3 regions of the Kitasatospora sp. NPDC101176 genome follow, and region 1 is predicted to be linked to each of the others. Evidence: riboswitches for the same ligand, from Rfam matches in the RefSeq annotation. Region 1 holds a riboswitch; each other region holds the start of a gene.

Region 1 (7,155 bases):
CGAGGCCGCGACGCCGACGCAGAAGTCGCCGATGCCCTTGATCAGTTCGACCAGCTCGTACGCGTAGGTGACGCCCTCCGGGTGGCTGACCCACTCGCCCGTCGGGTCGCCGGGCGGGTCGCCACGGACCGCGAGGACGTTGCGGACGCCCTGGTCGGCGTACTGGCCGATGATGTTGCGCAGCTCGGCGACCGAGTGGTCGACGGCCGTCAGGTGGGCGACCGGGGTGAGCGTGGTCTCGGTGGCGATCCGGCCGACCATGTTGACGGTGCGCTCCCGCGAGGAGCCGCCGGCGCCGTACGTCATGCAGACGAAGTTGGGGTCGAGCGGTTCGAGGCGGCGGATGGCGTCCCAGAGCTTCTGCTCCCCGGCTTCGGTGCGCGGGGGCATGAACTCGAAGGAGAAGGACCGCTTTCCGGCCGCCAGGAGCTCGCGGACCGTCTGTGCGCGGTCCGGTCTGGTGGAAGCGATTCCGAGTGCCATGCTGGCAGGTTATCCGGCGTTCGAAGGGGCCGGACAACTCGGTTCCACGGATTGAGACACCTGGTGGACGCCGTTCGGGTGGCCCTACCGGCCGGTAGGTCCGGGCCCGAACACCTGCTCGCACAGCCGTTCCCAGCCGCCCCGCTACGCTTGCTGCACCCCCAGCGAACCAGCGGAGCCTCATCGTGACCTCGTCCAGCAACCGGCCGGCCAACCCCATTGACGTGGAGGACGTCCGCACCCGCGTCAACGCCGCCCTCGCCGCGTTCATGGACGGCCAGGCCGCCCTGCTGGACAAGATCTCCCCCCAGCTGGCCCCCGCCACGGACGCCCTGCGCGACTTCCTGCTGGACGGCGGCAAGCGGCTGCGCCCGGCCTTCTGCTACTGGGGCTGGCGCGGCGCCGGCGGCCCGGCCGACGGCGCGGGGATCGCCAACGCGGCCGCCGCCCTCGAACTGCTCCAGGCGAGTGCCCTGGTGCACGACGACCTGATGGACCGCAGCGACACCCGCCGCGGCCTGCCCTCCGTCCACCGCCGCTTCGAGGCCCTGCACAGGGACAGCGGCTGGCGCGGCGACCGCGAGCAGTACGGGGCCTCGGCCGCGGTGCTGCTCGGCGACCTGCTGCTGATCTGGTGCGACGAGCTGTTCCTGCGCTCCGGCCTGGAGCCGGCGGCGGTGCTGGCCGCCAAGCCGGTGTTCGACCTGATGCGCACCGAGGTCATGGTCGGCCAGTACCTGGACGTGCTGGAGCCGGTGGCCGGCGACTCGGCGGACGCGGGCGCGCTGGAGCGGGCGCAGGCCGTGCTGCACTACAAGTCGGCGAAGTACACGATCGAGCGGCCGCTGCAGGTCGGCGCGCTGCTGGCCGGGGCCGGGCCGGAGCTGGTGGCGGCGTTCGGGGCGTTCGGCCTGCCGCTGGGCGAGGCGTTCCAGCTGCGCGACGACCTGCTCGGCGTCTTCGGCGATCCGGCGGTCACCGGCAAGCCCGCCGGGGACGACCTGCGCGAGGGCAAGCGGACCCTGCTGGTGGCGCACGCGATGCGCGGCCTGTCCGCCGCCGACGCCCGGCACCTGGACGAGCGCCTCGGCGCGCCGGACCTCGCCCCCGAGGAGGTCGCCGGGCTGCGCGCCCTGGTCGCCCGCAGCGGCGCGCCCGAACGGGTGGAGCGCCGGATCGAGGAACTGATGCGGCAGTCGCTGACCGCGCTGGAGGCGGCGCCGCTCGCCGACGAGCGGGCCCGGGCGGTGCTGCTGGCGCTGGCCGAGGCCGCCACCGTCCGCAAGTACTGAGGCACCGCGGACAGCGGCGGACGACGGGGTCAGGCCGCGCGCACCCGGCGCGACAGCTCGGCGGCGGCGGCCCGCGGGTCGTCCGCCGCGGTGATGGCGCGCACCACCACGATCCGGCGGGCGCCGGCGGCGAGCACCTCGTCGAGGTTCCCGAGGTCGATCCCGCCGATGGCGAACCACGGCCGGTCGGTGTCCCGCGCGGCCGCGTAGGAGACCAGGCCGATGCCCGGCGCCGGGCGGCCCGGCTTGGTCGGGGTCGGCCAGACCGGACCGGTGCAGAAGTAGTCCACGCCGGGCTCGGCGATCGCCGCGTCCACCTCGGACTCGGCGTGGCAGGACCGCCCGATCAGCACGTCCTCGCCGAGGATCGCCCGGGCGGCCGGCACCGGCAGGTCGTCCTGCCCGAGGTGCAGCACGTCCGGCCGGGCCGCGTGGGCGACGTCGGCGCGGTCGTTGACGGACAGCAGCTTGCCGTGGCGCCGGCACGCGTCCGCGAAGACCTCCAGGGCCTCCAGTTCCTGCCGCGCCTCCAGGCCCTTGTCCCGGAGCTGGACGACGTCCACCCCGCCGGACAGCGCCGCGTCGAGGAACTCGGCCAGGTCGCCCTGCTCGCGCCGGGCGTCGGTGCACAGGTACAGCCGGGCGTCGGCCAGCCGGGCCCGGGGGCCGGCGGCCGGCGCGGGGGTCGTCACAGCGCCATCGCCTGGGCGCGCCGCTTCACCTCGGTCGCCCGGTTCTCGCAGAGGGCCTGCGCCGGGGTCCCGGGCAGCGACGGGTCCTCGGTGAACATCCACTCGACGATCTCCTCGTCGCTGAACCCGCTGTCGCGCAGCACCGTCAGCAGGCCGACCAGGTGCTTGACCGGGCCCTCCTCGGCGATGAACGCGGCCGGGACCTGCAGCGACTTGTTGGGTCCGCGGCGTACCGCGATCAGCTCACCCTTCTTGACCATGTTGCGGACCTCGGTGACGAGCACGCCCCACCGCTCGGAGATGTCGGGCAGGTACAGCCACTCGGGGACCAGGGCATCAGTCTTCGCATCGATCTCACTCACGGCACCAGACTGCCACCTCGACGGGCCCCCGCGCACCAAGGGGCCGGTCAGAGGGCGGCGGCGGCCTTCAGCGGCACGGCCGGATCCGCCGCGCGGACCGGGTCCAGGGCGGTGCCGCGCTCGATCAGCCGCCGGCCCTGGGTGAGGTCGCGCGGCCGGTCGACGGTCAGCAGCGCGCTCGGCACCCCGTCGCGCAGCCAGAGCACCGCCCAGGAGGCGTCCCCGGGGCCGCCGCGCCACAGCATCCGGTCGCCCGCGGCGTGCCGCCCGGCGTACTGGACCATCCGCCCGAACTGCTCCGACCAGAAGTACGGCACCGGGTCGTACGGCGACACCTCCGCGCCGAGCACCGCGGCCGCCGCCGCCTCGCCGGACTGCAGCGCGTGGTCCCAGTGCTGGACGGCCAGCCGGGCGCCGACCCGTGCGGAGGGGTAGCTGACGCAGTCGCCGGCCGCGAAGACGCCCGGCACGCCCGTGCGCAGGCGCTCGTCGACCAGCACCGCGCCGGTGCCGTCCAGCTCGACGCCGGAGCCGGCCAGCCAGTCGGTCGCGGGCCGGGCCCCGACCCCGACCACCACCTCGTCGGCGGCCAGGTGCGAGCCGTCCGCCAGCCGCACCGAGCCGGACTCCACGGCGGCGACGCCGACCCCGCAGCGCAGCTCGACACCCGCCTCGGCGTACCAGGCGGCCATCGCCGAACCGACCTCGGTCGGCAGCGCACCGGGCAGCGGGGCCGGGCCCGCCTCCACCACCGTCACCGTGCAGCCGGCCTCGCGGGCCGCGGTGGCCACCTCGGCGCCGATCCAGCCCGCGCCGACCAGCACCAGGCGCAGCCCGGGCCGCAGCAGGGCCCGCAGCGCGAGCGCGTCGTCCAGGGTGTGCAGCAGGTGCGCGCGCTCGGCGCCGGGCAGCCGCCGCGGGGTGGCACCGGTGGCGATCACCAGTGCACCGTAGGGGAGTTCACCGCCGTCGGTGTGCAGCACGCCGGGGGTGAGGCCGGTGGCGCGGCGGCCGGTGAGCAGCTCGATGCCGAGGTGCGGGTAGTCGATGTCGAGGGGGGTGGCGTCGGTCTTGCCGAGCAGCACCTCCTTGGACAGCGGCGGCCGGTCGTACGGCGCGTGCCGCTCCTCGCCGACCAGCACGATCCGCCCCCGCCAGCCGCCCTGCCGCAGCTTGAGGGCGCACTGCGCCCCGGCCAGCCCGGCTCCGACGACGACCACCTGATCCGTTCCGCTCAGCTCTGCCACGCCCGTCACTGTACTCAGCGCCCTCGACGCCCGGTCGAGGCGTCCACCAGGGGGACCGCACGCCCGCCCGGCCGACCGCGGGCACCCCCACCTGCGCACCCTCCGTCCACCCCTCGTACACGCCTTCGGCCGGGCCGACCACCGGCGTTATGGTGGGGGCACCATCACGGGAGCCCGGCGGACCGGGCTGAGAGGCGGGCTGGCACGGCCTGCGACCGTCCGAACCTGATCCGGGTCATACCGGCGAAGGGAGAAGAGCAGCTTTGACACGCTTGGCACCGGGCGCCCGCGCCGACGTGCTGGTGGTCGGCGGGGGCCTGATCGGTCTCGCCGTCGCCTGGCGGGCGGCGCAGCGCGGACTGGCGACGGTCGTGGTCGACCCCTCCCCCGGCGGCGGGGCGGCCCGGGTCGCGGCCGGGATGCTCGCGCCGGTCACCGAGCTGCAGTACGGCGAGGAGCCGTTGCTGCGCCTCGGCATGGCCTCGAACGAGCGATACGCCGCCTTCGCCGCCGAACTGACCGAGGCGAGCGGCGGCGCGGACACCGGCTACCGGCGGTGCGGCACGCTCGCCGTCGCGCTGGACTCCGACGACCGCGCGGAACTGCGCGAACTGCACGCCTTCCACCAGCGGCTCGGCCTGGACTCGACCTGGCTGACCGGCCGGGAGGCCCGCCGCATGGAGCCGATGCTCGCCCCCGGCGTGCGCGGCGGCCTGCACGTCGCCGACGACCACCAGGTGGACGGCCGCCGGCTGCTCGCCGCGCTGCTGCTGGCCGGCGAGGCCGCGGGCGTGGTCGTGCGGCGCACCCCGGCGGTCGAGCTGCTGGTCGAGGGCGACCGGGCGGTGGGGGTGCGGCTCGGCGACGGCGGGGCGGTGACCGCCGACCGGGTGGTGCTCGCGGCCGGCCCGCACAGCCACCGGCTGCCCGGCCTGCCGGACGGGGTGCTGCCGCCCGTCCGCCCGGTGAAGGGGCAGATCCTGCGGCTGCAGGTGCCCGGGGCGTACCGGCCGTTCCTGTCCCGCAACGTCCGTGCCGTGGTGCGCGGGCAGCACCTGTACCTGGTGCCCCGGGAGGACGGCGAGCTGGTGATCGGCGCGACCACCGAGGAACAGGGCTACGACACCACGGTGACCGCCGGCGGGGTCTACGAACTGCTCCGCGACGCACACGAGTTGGTCCCCGGCATCACCGAACTCCCGCTACTGGAGACCTCCGCCGGGCTGCGCCCCGGCTCGCCGGACAACGCGCCGCTGCTGGGCCCGACCGCCCTGCCCGGACTGGTCGCCGCCACCGGCCACTACCGCAACGGGGTGCTGCTCGCCCCGGTGACCGCCGACCTGCTCGCCGAGTACCTGGCGACCGGCGAACTCCCCGAGCTGGCGCAGCCGTTCACCCCCACCCGGTTCTCCCCCGACCGCTCCACCACGAAGGCCTCCGCATGACCGAGATCGCACTGACCGTCAACGGCGAGCCCCGCCGGGTGCCCGCCACGACCACCCTCGCCGAGGTGGTGGCCACCCTCAGCACGGCCCACTCCGGCGTCGCCGCCGCGCTCAACGAGGCCGTGGTGCCCCGGGGTTCGTGGTCGGACACGGCGCTGTCCGCGGGCGACCGGATCGAGATCCTCACCGCCGTCCAGGGAGGCTGACCATGGCCGACGACCTGCTGACCATCGCCGGGGCGACCTTCGGCTCCCGGCTGATCATGGGCACCGGCGGCGCCCCGAGCCTGGAGGTCCTGGAGCGCGCGCTGCTGACCTCCGGCACCGAGCTCACCACCGTGGCGATGCGCCGGGTGGACGCCTCCACCCAGGGCTCCGTCCTGGACGTGCTGACCCGCAACGGCATCCGCGTGCTGCCCAACACGGCCGGCTGCTACACCGCCGGGGAGGCTGTGCTGACCGCCCGGCTGGCCCGCGAGGCGCTCGGCACCGACTGGGTGAAGCTGGAGGTGATCGCCGACGAGCGGACCCTCCTGCCGGACCCGATCGAGCTGCTGGACGCCGCCGAGACCCTCGTCGACGACGGCTTCACGGTGCTCCCGTACACCAACGACGACCCGGTGCTGGCCCGCAAGCTGGAAGACGTCGGCTGCGCGGCGATCATGCCGCTCGGCTCGCCGATCGGCTCCGGCCTGGGCATCCGCAACCCGCACAACTTCCAGCTGATCGTGGAGGGCGCGAACGTCCCGGTGATCCTGGACGCGGGCGCCGGAACCGCCTCCGACGTCGCGCTGGCGATGGAGCTGGGCTGCGCGGCCGTGATGCTCGCCTCCGCGGTGACCAGGGCGCAGGACCCGGTGCTGATGGCCGAGGCGATGCGGCACGCCGCCGAGGCCGGCCGGCTCGCGTTCCGGGCCGGCCGCATCCCGCGCCGCTTCCACGCCGAGGCCTCCTCGGCGATGGCCGGCCGGGCGGACCTGGACACCCGCGAGCGCCCCGCCTTCTGACGCCGGGACACCCGCGGCGCCCCGGGGGCGTCCCGTGTCACAAGCCGGGCACAGCCGGGCCCGGGGGCGGTGTCCCCAGGGTCCGGTGCGCGCCCGCGGCACTAGACTCCCCCGGGTGGACATGGCACTGCACGACCCGCTGATCGGTACCCTGCTGGACGGCCGGTACCGGGTCGAGCAGCGCATCGCGACCGGCGGGATGTCCACCGTCTACAAGGGCACCGACACCCGGCTGGACCGGGTCGTCGCCCTCAAGGTGATGCACCCCTCGCTGGCCGGTGACGACGGCTTCACCGCCCGGTTCATCCGCGAGGCCAAGGCCGTAGCCCGGCTCACCCACCCCAACGTGGTCAACGTCTTCGACCAGGGCGCGGACGGCGGGAACGTCTTCCTCGCGATGGAGTACGTGCCCGGCCGCACCCTGCGCGACCTGCTGCGCGACCGCGGCGCGCTGTCCGTCCGGGCCGCGCTGGACGTGCTGGAGCCGGTGCTCGCCGCCCTGGGCGCCGCCCACCGGGCCGGGCTGGTGCACCGCGACGTCAAGCCGGAGAACGTGCTGATCACCGAGGGCGGCCTGGTCAAGGTCGCCGACTTCGGCCTGGTCCGGGTGCTCGGCACCGCGGACGGC
Region 2 (7,155 bases), on a different contig from region 1:
CCTTCACCGAGTTCGCGTACTTCGCCGAGATGGCCCGGGCCGCCACCAGCGCGGCGCTCGGCCGCGGCTACGCGCTGGTGGTGCTGCCCGCCTCCTCCCGGCACGACGTCTGGGGGAACATCGCCCTCGACGGCACCGTGGTGATCGACCCGCCCGACCAGGACCCGCTGGTCAGCGAGCTGTACCGGTCCGGCGTCCCGGTCGTCAGCGACGGCAAGCCCGGCAACTGCCCGGTCACCGCCTGGGTCGACAACGACCACGAGGCCGCCGTCCTCGGCATCCTCGACCACCTCTCCGAGGCCGGCGCCCGCCGCATCGGCCTGCTCACCGGCACCAGCACCGACACCTACACCCGGCTCTCCACCGAGGCCTACCTCGGCTGGTGCGCCAAGGTCGGCCAGGAGCCGGTCTACGAGGCGTACCCCGCGCACGACCCGGCCGCGGGCGCCGTCGCCGCCGACCGGCTGCTCGCCCGCCCCGACCGGCCCGACGCCGTCTACGGACTGTTCGACCCCAACGGCACCGACCTGCTCGCCGCCGCCCGCCGCTACGGCCTGCGCGTCCCGGACGACCTGCTGCTGGTCTGCTGCAGCGAGAGCGACGTCTACGCCGCCACCGAGCCGCCCATCACCACGCTCTCGCTCAAGCCCCGCCGGATCGGCACCACCGTCGTCAACCTGCTCATCGACGCGATCGAGGGTGTCGACTCCGGTACCGGCGTCGACATCGCCCGGCTCTTCCCGCCGCGGTTCCGCACCGCCGGGACGGGCCCGCCCCCGGGCACCCTGATGCCGACCGAGCTGATCGTCCGCGCGTCCTCCCAGCGCCGGAGCCCGCGCACCACGGTCAGCCCGCCCCGGCCCCCGGGCGAGGTCTAGACCATAACGAGCCGGGACAAAACGGACCATGCGGGCGGCCCGGCTGACGCTCCGGAGGATTGGATACCCACCAGGTGACGACGCCGGGAGAGTGGTCTTCCTATGATGGGCGGATGACACCCGAGGACCGCTTCCCCGGGCCTGAACACCCCGACTCAGGCCCCCGCCACCAGCCGGACCTCGACGTGCTGCCGTACGGCACCTACTACGAACCGGAGCCGGCCACCGGCTACCCGGGCACGCCGTACGACGCGGAGACCTACAGCGGCTACGGCGGCGCCCGCTACCTGGAACAGCACTGGCCCGACGACGGACAGGGCCACGGCCACACCGTGCACGCCCAGGAGCACGGCCAGGAACACGCCCAGGCCTTCGCCCACCAGGACCACCCCGGCTACGAGCCGACCCTGCCCGACCAGCCCTCCCCGGCCCTCCAGCTGCCCGGCCGCGACGACCCGCCGACCATCGAGCTCGGCCCGCCGCTGCCCGACCCCTCCGCCCCCAGCTACCCTTACCCGGCCCCCGGCCCCGGCGAGCCCCCCGGCCCGCTCTACGTCGTCGGCGACGTGCACGGCTACCTGGAGGAACTCCGCGCCGAGCTGCGCCACCAGGGCATCATCGACGCCGACGGCCACTGGTCCGCCGGCCGCTCCCGGATCTGGTTCCTCGGCGACTTCACCGACCGCGGCCCCGACGGCATCGGCGTCATCGACCTCGTCATGCAGCTCGCCGCCGAGGCCGCCGCCGCCGGCGGCTACTGCCGCGCCCTGATGGGCAATCACGAACTGCTCTTCCTCGGCGCCGCCAGGTACGGCGACGAACCCGTCCAGTCCACCGCCGGCACGGCCTCCTTCCTCGCCGCCTGGCGCCTCAACGGCGGCCAGCAGCACGACCTCGAACGCCTCGAGGCGCACCACATCAGCTGGCTCTCCCGGCTCCCCGCCATCGCGCTGGAGGACGGCCACCTGCTGCTGCACTCCGACACCACCGCGTACCTGGAGTACGGCGAGTCCATCCCCGACGTCAACGACGCCGTCCACAGCCTGCTCGCGGACGAGGGCGTCGACGAGTGGTGGGACTGCTTCCGCCGCTTCACCAAGCGCTTCGCCTTCCGCGGCGACGCCGGGCCGACCGCCGTCCACGAGCTGCTCGACACCTACGGCGGCACCCGCATCGTGCACGGCCACAGCCCCATCCCGTACCTCACCGGCGCCGTGCACGCCGACGACGGCCAGCCCCCGCACATCCCCGGGCCCTACGTCTACGCGGACGACCTCGCGGTGGCCATGGACGGCGGCGTCACCATGGAGGGGCGCCTGCTCGTCGCCCGACTGCCCGTCAACTGACCACCCCGCCGGCAGGCTTCCGGGCCCCGCCGGGAACACCTGTTCCCGGCGCCCGGGCCGCCGCGTGCGCGCGGCCCGGGGCGCGAAATTCCGGAAACCGACTGTCAGCACGGCCGCGCCCGCCCCTACCATGAGGCACACCACACCCGGCCGCCCGTCCGGCGGCCCGCCTCCGCGCCCGTTCCGGCGTCCCGGACGGCCCCCGCGGCCCCCGGGGCGGAGCGAACGGGGTCCGCACGAACGGGGTCCCCATGAACAACCCCCCGCCACTGCTCGCCGAGGACCGCCCGGAATACGAGCGCCTCCTCGCCGAAGCCCTGCGCGACCGCACCGTCCTCACCGCCCTGCGCGCCCCCGGCGCGCTCACCACCGACCAGCTCCGCGTCCGCGCCCTGCGCGACGCCGACACCATCGCCGCGGCCGCCGGCACCGAGTACGCGCACTACACCCGGCTGCGCGACGACCTGCGCGCCACCCCGCCCGTCCCCGAGGGCACCGAGCCCACCGCCCCCGGACTGCTCACCCAGCTGCGCTCCGCCAACGGCGGCGCCGGGCTCTTCCCCGTCCTCACCGTGCTCACCCCGATCCTCGCCTGGGTCGCCGCCCTCGTCCTGCTGCTGATCGGCTACCTGCTCCGCGCCGCCGACCCGGAGCTCGTGCTCGCCCGCTCCCTGCTCACCGCGGGCTGGATCGCCCTCGCCGCCGGCGTCGCCGCGATGGCCGTCGGCATCATCGGGCTCGTCCTCACCGCCGTGCGGGACGGCGCCGGAGCGGCCCCGGCCGGCACCGACCCGGAACTCGCCGCCGAACTCGCCGCCGCCCGCCGGGAGTGGCGCACCGCACTGCGCGACCGCGGCCTGCTGCCCTACCTGCACGCCGGCCTGCCGGCCGTGCCCGCCGCCCCCGCCGCGGGCGGGCCCGGCGTCCGGCCCGAGTTCAGCAGCCCCGACTTCACCGGGCCCGGCTACAGCTCCCCCTCGTTCACCAGCCCCGGCCCCGACGGCAGTGGCGACCCGGGCGTCCCCGGCCCGCGCCCCGCCTTCACCACCCCCGACTTCACCGGGCCCGGCTACAGCTCGCCCTCCTTCACCAGCCCCGACGACGTCCCCTGACGAGGACGCGGACCGGCCCGCGCTCCCCCCTCCGGAGCGCGGGCCGGTCGTGTCGGCGGCGGGGCTCAGTCCGCCAGCGGGAGGTAGACCCGGTTGCCCTGGGCCGCGAACTCCTCGGACTTGGCCTGCATACCGGCCAGCGCCTCGGCGTCGAACCCGCTGGCGACGGCGGTGGAGCCGTCGCCGTGCTCGTCGCGGATCTTCTGGGAGATCTTCATCGAGCAGAACTTCGGGCCGCACATGGAGCAGAAGTGCGCGGTCTTGGCGGGCTCGGCGGGGAGGGTCTCGTCGTGGAACTCGCGGGCCGTCTCCGGGTCGAGGGCCAGGTTGAACTGGTCCTCCCAGCGGAACTCGAAGCGGGCGTCCGAGAGCGCGTCGTCCCACGCCTGGGCACCGGGGTGGCCCTTGGCGAGGTCGGCGGCGTGGGCGGCGATCTTGTAGGTGATCACGCCGGTCTTGACGTCGTCGCGGTTGGGCAGGCCCAGGTGCTCCTTGGGCGTGACGTAGCAGAGCATCGCGGTGCCCCACCAGGCGATCATCGCGGCGCCGATGCCCGAGGTGATGTGGTCGTAGCCGGGGGCGACGTCGGTGGTGAGCGGGCCGAGCGTGTAGAACGGCGCCTCGTCGCAGATCTCCTTCTGGAGATCCATGTTCTCCCGGATCTTGTTCATCGGGACGTGGCCGGGGCCCTCGATCATCACCTGGACGTCGCGCTCGCGGGCGATCCGGCCGAGCTCGCCGAGGGTCTGCAGCTCGGCGAACTGCGCCTCGTCGTTGGCGTCGGCGATGGAGCCCGGGCGCAGGCCGTCGCCCAGCGAGAAGGTGACGTCGTAGGCCGCGAGGATGTCGCAGAGCTCCTCGAAGTTCGCGTAGAGGAAGTTCTCCTGGTGGTGCGCCAGGCACCAGGCGGCCATGATCGAGCCGCCGCGCGAGACGATGCCGGTCTTGCGGCGGGCGGTCAGCGGGACGTACCGCAGCAGCACGCCGGCGTGGACGGTCATGTAGTCGACGCCCTGCTCGCACTGCTCGATGACGGTGTCCCGGTACACCTCCCAGCTGAGCTCCTCGGCCCTGCCGTCGACCTTCTCCAGGGCCTGGTAGAGCGGCACCGTGCCGATCGGCACGGGGGAGTTGCGCAGGATCCACTCGCGGGTGGTGTGGATGTTGCGGCCGGTGGAGAGGTCCATGACGGTGTCGGCGCCCCAGCGGGTGGCCCAGGTCATCTTCTCCACCTCCTCCTCGATCGAGGAGGTGACGGCGGAGTTGCCGATGTTGGCGTTGATCTTCACCAGGAAGTTGGTGCCGATGATCGCCGGCTCCACCTCGGGGTGGTTCACGTTCACCGGGATGACGGCCCGGCCGCGGGCCACCTCGTCGCGCACGTACTCGGGCTCCAGACCCTCGCGCAGTGCCACGAACTCCATCTCCGGGGTGGTCACCCCCCGCTTGGCGTAAGCGAGTTGGGTGACGGCGGCACCTCCGCGGCCGCGCAGCGGACGGCGCGGGCGGCCGGGGAAGACGGCGTCGAGGTTGCGCAGGTTCCCGCCGCGCGGCGAGGTGTGCTTGATGCCGTCGTCCTCGGGGCGCGCCTCCCGGCCGTCGTACTCCTCGACGTCGCCGCGCTGGCGGATCCAGGAGTCGCGCAGGGCCGGCAGGCCGCGCCGCACGTCGGGCTCGTAGGCCGCGTCGGTGTACGGGCCGGAGGTGTCGTACAGCGGGACGGTCCGGCCGTTGGTGAGCTGCACCTCGCGGTACGGGACCCGCAGATCGGGTCGGGACCCCTCGCGGTAGGCCTTGCGCCAGGCCGGGGTGGGGTAGCCGGTGCCCGCGCTGGTGACGGCGGAGCCGTCGGCGTCGGTGCTGCGGGCAGACTTCGGCTGTGCGTCGAACGTGGTCATCTGACCTCATACTCCCTACGCCGGCATTACCCGGTCCAGGTTCCTGCGGTCGACGCAGCCGTCGGTCCGTCCGTCGACGGTCCGGTCAGCGTCCTCTCAGCCCGGTGCTCCGAGCTCCCGCGTCCACAGGCGGTGTTGCCTGCACATGACGCCCAACACCGTAGCGAGCCGATCGCCGCAGGTCCAGAGGGGGTCCACGGACGGCGGGGCGGGAGCGGCGGACCGGGCCGGCCGGGCGCGCGGCGGCCGGGAACGCCCGAGGCCCGGTACCCCGCGCGGGGTACCGGGCCTCGGGGGTGCCGGTCTCAGCCCTTGGCGGCCTTCTTGACCAGGACCACCACGGCGGCGGCGATGCCGACCACCACCAGCACCTTGATCACGATCGCCAGCAGGGCGCCCACGACGCCGAAGACGAATCCCACGACGTTCCAGAGCAGCACCAGGACCAGCACCGGGATGACGATGTTGCGCACCCAGGAGGGCAGCGACTTCCAGAGCTCAGCCATGTCCGTTCCTTCTCTCCCCGTGGGGTCGGCTGCCTGACCGGTGCCGTCTCCCGCTTGCTTTCGGTACGTCGATCGTACGGGGGCCGGGGTGCCGGAACGAGGGCCCGCAGCCCGGAGAGAACCCGGAGATCACCCCGACCCGGAGACCGGGGAAACCCTGGTCAGAGCCCGGGGAGGACTCCCGGAGAAGCCCCCGGAGGAGCCCCCGGGAGCGGCCCCGGAAGGCCCGGGCCGCGGTCCGGCCGGCCGTCAGACCGGCCAGCGCTCCCCGCGCCAGGCCGCGTCCCAGAACATCCACTCGTACCGCGAGGTGGTGACGAAGTGCTCGACCACGCGGCGCCGTTCGGCCGGGGACACCTCCTCGCCGAGCCGGTCGGTGAGCGCCAGCACCCGGCGCACCACGGACTGGAAGGCCTCGTCGCCGTACGTGGCGATCCACTTGGCGTACAGCGGATCGGGCGAGCCCTGGGCGAGCAGCGCCTCCCCGACCCGGGCGTAGATCCAGTAGCAGGGCAGCACCGCGCCGACCGCCTCGGCGAAGGAACCGCCGTAGACGGTGGCCAGCAGGTAGCTGGTGTAGGCCCGGGTGGTGGGCAGCACCGGCTCGGCGGCGGCCTGTTCGGCGCTGTCGCCGAAGGCCGTCATGAACTCGGCGTGCATGCCCTGCTCCGCGGCCAGCGCGCCGACCGCGTCGTCGGCGAAGGCCCGCACGTCCGCCTCGCCGGGTGCCTTGGCGGCGCAGACCGCGAGCGCCCGGGCGTAGTCGCGCAGGTAGTGCGAGTCCTGGACGACGAAGTGGCGGAAGGCGGCGCGCGGCAGGGTGCCGTCGGTGAGGCCGCCGATGAAGGGGTGGGCGAGGATCTCGGCGTACACCGGCTCGATGGCCGCCCAGAGTTCTTCCGTCAGGCTCATGCTCATGCCCCGACCCTAAGGCGTGCCCCGTGGATCACCGCCGGGGCCGGTCGCCGGGGCCGGTCGCCGGGGCGGGCCCGGAGCGGCGGCCGGAGCGGCGGCCGGCCGGCTCAGGCCTCCGGCGGCGAGAACACCACCAGCACCCGGAGTTCCTCGGTGACGTGGTGGAAGCGGTGCGGGGTGCCGGCCGGGACGTAGACGACGGTGCCGCGCGCGACGGTGGCGGTCTCGGCGCCGACGGTCAGTTCGGCGCGGCCGCTGATCACCTGGTAGATCTCGTCCTGGTCGTGCGCGGTCTGCGGGTCGGTCGCTCCGGGGGCGAGCGCGTAGAGCCCCGCGGACATCCGCGGTTCGCGCAGGAACCGCAGGTAGGCACCGTCGTTGGCCGCGCGTTCGGCGTCCAGCCCGTCCAACCGGAACAGCTTCACGCCGCCGTCCTCCCTCGTCCGTCCGTGGTGGGGTCGCTCGCATTCAACACCACCGGAGGCGGCGCCGGCCGTCCG
Region 3 (7,155 bases), on a different contig from region 1:
GTTCACCAGGTTGGCGCGGGCGCGCCGCTCCTCGGCGGTCAGCGGGGTCTCGTCGGCGAGCACGGCGGCCAGCCGCTCGGCGAACTCGGCGGCGGGCTTCTCGCAGTCCTCCGCGGTCATCGCCAGCGGGAGGTCCCAGACCGGGACGGTCAGGCCGTGCGCGCGGAACGAGCCGACCAGGCGGGTGTCAGCGCCGAGCGAGGAGCGGTCGGCGGCGCTCAGCCGGGCCAGGGCGTCCAGCAGCCGCTCCTCGGGCACGGTCATCACCCAGCGCAGGTGGTTCTTGTCCGGGGTGCCGCACCAGTAGGCGGCGTCGACGCCGTCCAGCTTCACGGTCGGGATGGCCGAGGCGTTGGCGCGCTCCAGGGAGGCGGCGACCTCACCGGTGGCGGTCTCGGCGTCCTCCAGCCAGAACTCGAAGCCGGTGTGCACGGCCGGCGTGAACTCGGCCGTGGTGTCCAGCAGATCCTGCAGGCGGCGCCCGCCCGGCTCGGTCCGGCGGGCCGGCACCGGGTTGCCCGGCTCGGTGGCCAGGGCCAGCTCCAGGGCGTCCGCGAGGTCGCGGCTCAGGTCTCCGGAGGCGGACTGGGTCTGCAGGCCGAGCAGGATCGAGCCGTCCTGGCGGCGCAGGGCCGGCCAGGCCAGCGGCAGCACGGTGGCCAGGGTCACCGACGGGACCTCGCCGGTGGCGCCCTCGGCCACCCCGGCGGCCAGCGTCAGCGGCACGGTGGCGGCGGGCACCAGCTCGCGCAGCGCCACCCAGTCGGCCTCGCCGGCCAGCCCCTCGAACGGGCGGTGCACCAGCTCCTGCACCGCGTGCGAGGCCTCCCGGCCGTGGCACGCCTTGTACCGGCGGCCCGAACCGCAGGGGCAGTTCTCGCGGGCCCCGACCACGGGGATCTCGCCCGTGACGGCGGTGGTGGACTGACGCTGCGGCGCCTTCTTGGCGGCCTTCTTGCCCATGGTGCGGCTCTCCCGGGGACGGTGTCCTTTGCTCCGGGCAGCCTACTGACCTTCCTCCCGACGTGCGGTCACGCACCGGGCCGCCCCGCGGGGCCCGGCGGGTGCCGGGCCCGGGGCCGGTCGGGCGGGGTGCGCGGTGTCAGGCGCTGCGGGCGTCACCGCCGGTGCGCCGGGCGTGCCGGGCACGGGCGGGCAGCGCCGCCCAGACCGTCACCTCGCCGGGCGCGTCGCGCACGCCCCAGTCGCTGGCCAACTGGTCGACGATGCCCAGGCCGCGGCCGCCGCGCGAGGTCAGCGAGGGGCTGGCGGGCAGCGGCCGGGTGGTCGCGCCGCCGTCGGTGACCTCCAGGGTGAGCACGCCGTCGGCGTGCATCTGCCAGCGGACCAGGACGCCGCCGTCGGCACCGCCGCCGGTGTCCTCGCCGCCCCGGCCGCCGGGTGCCGGGTGCGCCCCGCCGGGGACGCCGACCAGCACCTGGTCCACCACCTCGGCCCGGGCGCTGCGGCCCAGTGCCCGCAGCGGGCCGAGCGGACGGGCGTACCGGCACGCGTTGCTCAACAGTTCGGAAAGGATCAGAACAGCATCATCGATGACCGGCTCGGGTATCTCCCGGTCACCGAGATCTCGACGCAGTCGGCGCCGTGCGACCCCGACACTCGCTGGGCCGTGCGGCACTGCCATGGTCGATGAAGTCGGCACTTCACGCGCCACCATCAACGCCACCCCCGGACCTCCTTCAGCGTATGCCGAGGGAGAGATGCCCCTTGGTAATGCGTCGGAAACGACCGCCGGAGGATCCCGCGAGGACATTTCGAGCGTCGCGACCGAGGGTCGACCGGAGGTCATTCACCGCTCACCCTCCGTCGTGCGACGGCATGAATTCCGGCAATACCGTGCCCGGAAGGTTTGAGTGCCGACCAGACCGATCAGGTTCGATCAGTCCGTTCGGCCCCGTCCCGCCCTCGTCCGGCCCCCGTCCCGTCCCGTCGTCCGGTGCCGCTCCGTCGTCCCGTCCCGCTCCGTGCCGCCCGGTGCCGCTCCGGGGGAGGATCACCGCCCGAGCTGCGCCAGCACCTCGGCGGGCCGGTTGGTGATGATCGCGGACACCCCGAGCTCCAGGCAGAGCTCCACGTCGGCCGGCTCGTCGACCGTCCAGACGTGGACCTGGTGCCCCAGCTCGCGCAGCCGCGTCACCAGCTGCGGGCGGGCCCGGACCAGGTCGATGCCCGGGCCGGCGATCCGCGCCCCGCCCGGCAGCGGGGAGCCCGGGCGCAGCCGGCCGAGCAGCGGCAGGGTCCGCTCGAAGAGGAAGACCCGGCGGTAGTCCGGTGCCCCGGCGGCCACCCGGTCGAGGGCCACCGAGGAGAAGCTCATGATCCGGGCGACCGGGCGGTCCCCCTCGCGCTCCGCGCCGATCTTGAAGCGCTCCAGCATCCGCAGCAGTTCGGCCTCCACCCGGCCGCGGTAGCGCACCGGGTGCTTGGTCTCGATCGCCAGGTCCACCGGGCGGCCGCAGTCCACCGCCAGCTCCAGCAGCCGCTCCAGCCGCAGCACGCCGCGCAGTTCGGGGTCGGTGCTGGGGCGGCCGGTCTTCCAGGCGCCGAAGTCGTACGCCTCCAGCTCGGCCAGGGTCATCGCCGAGACGGTGCCCCGGCCGTCGGAGACCCGGCCGATCCGGCGGTCGTGCACGCAGACCAGCTCGCCGTCGGCGGTCAGCCGGACGTCGCACTCGAGGGCGTCGGCGCCCTCGTCGAGCGCGCGCCGGTACGCCGCGAGGGTGTGCTCGGGCAGGGCGTGGGAGGAACCGCGGTGGGCGATCACCTGGACGGGCGGCGCGGTGCGCGCCGCCGTCGAGGACAGGTCTGGGCTGGTCACAGGGCCAACGATAGGCGGCCGAAGTGACGCGGAGACGAAGACGGCCCCAACCCGTGGGGCCGTCTTCGGTGGGCGGGGCCGTCGGCGGGGGCGGTTCCGGGCCCCGGCGGCCCGGCCCGTCAGGCTCCGGACGCCCCCGGCAGCGCGGCCTGCCCGGCCCGCCGCGCTCAGGCTCAGCCCGCCGTGTTCCGGCGGGTCAGCGGGGTGAGCGCCCAGGTGAGCAGGGCGGGCACCAGGAAGGCGAACAGCGAGGCGGAGGTCCACTCCTGCGGGGTGAAGTGCAGCGACTCCTGGGCGGAGGTCCAGAAGTCCGTCCACCAGCCGGCCACCGGGGTCGGCGCGATGAACTGGTAGACCGCGAAGCCCAGCACCCACGGCAGCAGCATCAGCCAGCGGGAGGGGGCGTCGGCGGAGAGGTTCCAGCCGTGCCGGCCGGCGCCGAGGAAGTAGTCCACCGCGAGCACCGCCAGCAGCGGCACGAAGACCGAGCCGATCAGGCCGAGGAAGTTGGTGTAGGTGTCGGTGAACCGGTCGATCTGCAGCGCCAGCACGGTGATCAGCAGGCCGATCCCGCCGGTCAGCACCCGGCGGTCCACCTTCGGCAGCAGGTTCTGCACGGACATCGCCGTCGAGTACACGTTGGCGAAGGACTGGTCCGTCTCGCGCAGCACCAGCACCAGCAGGAACAGCCAGCCGGCCCAGACGCCGAGGAAGGAGTCGAAGATCCGGTTCGGGTCGCCGTCGGACTGCAGCAGCGCCATCAGGCCGAGCACGTAGCACCAGACCTGGGCGACGGTGTAGCCGGAGAAGCTGCCCCAGAAGGCCGAGCGCGGGGTGCGCGAGTGCCGGGTGTAGTCGGCGGCCAGCGGCACGAAGGAGATCGACACCGCGATCATCATGTCGGTGGCGCCCAGGAAGCCGTGCCAGTTGCCGGCGCCCGGGTCGGGCACCCCCTGACGGCCCAGCTGGACGGTGAAGTACACCATCGCGACGGCGACGGCACCCGCGACGAAGCGGCGCAGCACCGCGATCGAGCCGAGCGGCCAGATGGTCAGCGCGGTGGTCAGCGCGCCGGCCAGCAGCACGAACAGCCAGCGGTAGCCGTCGGTGTGGGCGACGGTCTGGGCGCCCGCCGCGATCGTCAGCAGCTCGAAGACGCCCCAGCCGACGCACTGGACGATGTTCAGCACCGTCGGGACGTACGACAGCCGGGTGCCGAACAGCCCGCGCAGGTTCGCCATCGCCGGGGCGCCGGTCCGGGCCCCGATCAGGGCGGCCACGCCGAGCATCGCGGTGCCGACCACGGTGCCGGCCACGATCGCCGTCACCGCCGCGGCCAGCGAGAGCTCACCGCCCTTGGCGCCGAGCACGGTGGCGGCGGTGGAGAAGCCGATCAGGCTGACGCCCAGGTTCATCCAGAGCGCGAAGTGGTCGCGGAAGCGCAGCGTGCGCGGCGGCTCGGTGTCCAGCACCAGCGGCGCCTCGACGCGCTCCGGGCGGTCCAGGACGGCGGTCGCCGTGCCGGAACCGGCCGGGCCGCCGGCGGCGTCGCCCTGCACGGTCGTGGACGATCCGGGGAGGTCCCCGGTCGCCCCGGGGAAACCCTTGGACTCGGGCGCGCCCGAAGAAGAGGATGGCGAAGCAGGCGGCATGGCCGATACTCCCTACGCCGGCATTACCCGGACAGGTTCCGGCGGTCTGCGCCCCCTCGACGGTCCGTCCACGATGCCGTGGCGGTACGGTCGACCAGCGCACTCTCAGCCTGGAAGGTCCAAGCTCCCGCGTGTCAGTTTGGAGCGACAGGCTAACCGGCACCGGGGTGGACGCCAAGGCCAGGGGCCCTGCCGTCCGCATCGCGGGACGCCCGGCGGAGGTGGGGGAGCCTCCGTCGCCGGGTCGGCCGTCTGCGCCGGCTAAGGATTCTTATGAGTTCTTCAGAGGGGTCCTTACGGCAATCGAATCGACTGTGCGAAAAACTATGGTCCTTGGTTCTGTCAGCTATGGAGGTCGTCCGTGAGCACCGAGCGAGAGGTTGGGCCCACCGGGCCGCAGGGGGAGCAGCCCTCGGGCGCCCAGGGGGCGGGCGGTCCCGCTTCCGACCCCGCCGCCTCGGGCGGGCACAAGCCGACCATGGCGTTCAGCCGGGTTCCCGAGCCCGACGCCGCCCCCGCCTCCGAGCCGGCCCCGGCCGACTCCCCGGCCGCCCCGGCCGAGGGCGGGCACCGGGCGACCATGGCGTTCGGCCGGGTCCCCGAGCCCGCCCCCGAGCCGGCCGCGGCCGACGCCGCCGCGACCGCGGAGGGCGTCCCGGCCGAGGGCGGGCACCGTCCCACCGTCGCCTTCACCAAGGTCCCCGCGCCGGAGGCGGCCCCGGCCGCCCCCGCGGCCCCCGTCGAGGCGCCGTCCGCCGGTGTCGACCCCGCCACCGGCTACCTCGACGCCCCGCCGCCGGTGCTGCCGCCCGCGCCGCAGGCCCCGGCAGCCCCCGCGGCGCCGCTCGCGCCGGTGGCCGAGGGCCAGGCCCCGCCGCTGGGCAACCCGTACGCCACGCCGACCCACGGCGTCCCGGCCGCCGGCGCGCACGACCCGTACGGCCCGCCGCCCGCCCCCGGCGTGCCCGCCGCGCACCCCGCGCCCGGCCACCACCCGTTCGGCGCCGGCCAGCCGCTCGGCGGCTGGGGCGCCTCCCACGACGCCACCGGCGGTGCCGGCTACCCGGGCGGCCCGGGCGGTCCGCTCGGCTACCCGGCCGACTACCCCGGCGGCCCCGGCGGCCCGCACCGCCCGCGCAGGAAGCGCGGCGGACTGGTCGCCCTGATCGCCGCCGTCGCACTGGTCGCCGGCGTGGCCGGCGGTGCGCTGGGCGTGGCGGTCACCGACCACAACAACGGCAGCAGCTCCGCGGACGACCACCGCAGCACCACCGTCCAGGCCAGCAACACCCAGAAGAACGAGCCCTCCCCCGGCTCGATCGCCGGCATCGCGCAGAAGGCGCTGCCCAGCGTCGTCACCATCAAGGCGCAGGGCAACGGCGAGTCCGGCACCGGCACCGGCTTCGTCTTCGACACCGAGGGCCACATCCTCACCAACAACCACGTGGTCGCGCCGACCCTCAACGGCGGCAAGCTCACCGTCAAGTTCGCCGACGGCACGTCCTACAACGCCTCGGTGCTGGGCCACGCCGAGGGCTACGACGTCGCCGTGGTCAAGATCGACAACCCGCCGAAGAGCAAGCTGGCGCCGCTCCCGCTGGCCGACTCCGACAAGGTCAACGTCGGCGACTCCACCATCGCGATCGGTGCGCCGTACGGCCTGGAGTCCACCGTCACCAGCGGCATCATCAGCGCCAAGGACCGCCCGGTCGCCTCCGGCGACGAGACCGGCGGCCAGTCCTCCTACATGAACGCCCTGCAGACCGACGCCTCGATCAACCCCGGCAACTCCGGCGGCCCGCTGCTCGACTCCGGCGGCGCGGTGGTCGGCATCAACTCGGCGATCCAGTCCAACGCCTCCGCCAACGGCCGGGCCGGCAGCATCGGCCTCGGCTTCGCCATCCCGATCAACCAGGCCAAGTGGGTCGCCGACACCCTGATCAAGACCGGCAAGCCCGTCTACGCCAAGCTCGACGTGCTGCGCAACGACGACTACAAGGGCGACGGCGCGCAGATCCAGACCCGCGACGTCCAAGGCCAGCCCGCCGTGACCCCCGGCGGCGCCGCGGACAAGGCGGGCCTCAAGCCGGGCGACGTCATCACCAAGCTCGGCGGTGTCCCGATCGAGAACGGGCCCGCCCTGGTCAGCCGGATCTGGACGCACAAGCCCGGCGAGACCGTCGACGTCGAGTACACCCGCAACGGCCAGCAGTTCACCACCAAGGTCACCCTCGGACAGCGCGACGGCGACAGCTGACCCCCGCCGACCCGCACCGAACCGTGTGCACCGAACCCCGCCGGACCCGTTAGGCTGACCTCCGCCTGGAGAGCTGCCCGAGCGGCCTAAGGGAACAGTCTTGAAAACTGTCGTGGCGTGACCCGTCACCGTGGGTTCGAATCCCACGCTCTCCGCCGGTAGGAGAACCACCTGCTCAGGGGCGGGTGCCGAGATCGTTCGGCACCCGCCCTTCGCGCGTTCCGGGGCCGGGACTTGACCCTGACACCGTGAGAGGCAGTGGAGTGGGAGCACCATGTTGAACATCGGAGACTTCGCCAGCCACGGCCGGGTGTCGGTGCGGATGCTGCGCCACTACGACGCGATCGGACTGCTGCGGCCCGCCCGGGTGGACCCGGTCACCGGGTACCGCTCCTACGAGGCGTCCC

What was found. Region 1 has a riboswitch for thiamine pyrophosphate ahead of thiO (glycine oxidase ThiO). Riboswitches for the same ligand answer to the same signal wherever they lie in the genome.
Region 2: linked by a shared signal. The riboswitch ahead of thiC (phosphomethylpyrimidine synthase ThiC) and the one ahead of thiO (glycine oxidase ThiO) in region 1 are both predicted to bind thiamine pyrophosphate.
Region 3: linked by a shared signal. The riboswitch ahead of ACIRS1_RS08755 (purine-cytosine permease family protein) and the one ahead of thiO (glycine oxidase ThiO) in region 1 are both predicted to bind thiamine pyrophosphate.

Annotation. Positions count from the first base shown of each region.
Region 1 covers NZ_JBIWPA010000002.1:445,309-452,463, reverse strand. The annotation lists gene metF (methylenetetrahydrofolate reductase [NAD(P)H]) at 1-483, opposite strand, end outside; gene ACIRS1_RS04795 (polyprenyl synthetase family protein) at 669-1,775, shown strand; gene thiE (thiamine phosphate synthase) at 1,805-2,467, opposite strand; gene ACIRS1_RS04785 (Rv2175c family DNA-binding protein) at 2,464-2,829, opposite strand; gene ACIRS1_RS04780 (NAD(P)/FAD-dependent oxidoreductase) at 2,877-4,085, opposite strand; TPP riboswitch at 4,233-4,345, shown strand; gene thiO (glycine oxidase ThiO) at 4,340-5,521, shown strand; gene thiS (sulfur carrier protein ThiS) at 5,518-5,727, shown strand; gene ACIRS1_RS04765 (thiazole synthase) at 5,730-6,527, shown strand; gene pknB (Stk1 family PASTA domain-containing Ser/Thr kinase) at 6,649-7,155, shown strand, end outside.
Region 2 covers NZ_JBIWPA010000045.1:48,902-56,056, reverse strand. The annotation lists gene ACIRS1_RS36485 (LacI family DNA-binding transcriptional regulator) at 1-878, shown strand, start outside; gene ACIRS1_RS36480 (metallophosphoesterase) at 992-2,224, shown strand; gene ACIRS1_RS36475 (hypothetical protein) at 2,476-3,336, shown strand; gene thiC (phosphomethylpyrimidine synthase ThiC) at 3,402-5,234, opposite strand; TPP riboswitch at 5,230-5,365, opposite strand; gene ACIRS1_RS36465 (DUF5326 family protein) at 5,540-5,740, opposite strand; gene tenA (thiaminase II) at 5,990-6,658, opposite strand; gene ACIRS1_RS36455 (cupin domain-containing protein) at 6,763-7,080, opposite strand.
Region 3 covers NZ_JBIWPA010000004.1:224,886-232,040, forward strand. The annotation lists gene ACIRS1_RS08740 (DUF5926 family protein) at 1-963, opposite strand, end outside; gene ACIRS1_RS08745 (ATP-binding protein) at 1,103-1,810, opposite strand; gene ACIRS1_RS08750 (glycerophosphodiester phosphodiesterase) at 2,015-2,839, opposite strand; gene ACIRS1_RS08755 (purine-cytosine permease family protein) at 3,013-4,398, opposite strand; TPP riboswitch at 4,484-4,632, opposite strand; gene ACIRS1_RS08760 (S1C family serine protease) at 4,853-6,748, shown strand; tRNA gene ACIRS1_RS08765 (tRNA-Ser) at 6,816-6,903, shown strand; gene ACIRS1_RS08770 (MerR family transcriptional regulator) at 7,023-7,155, shown strand, end outside.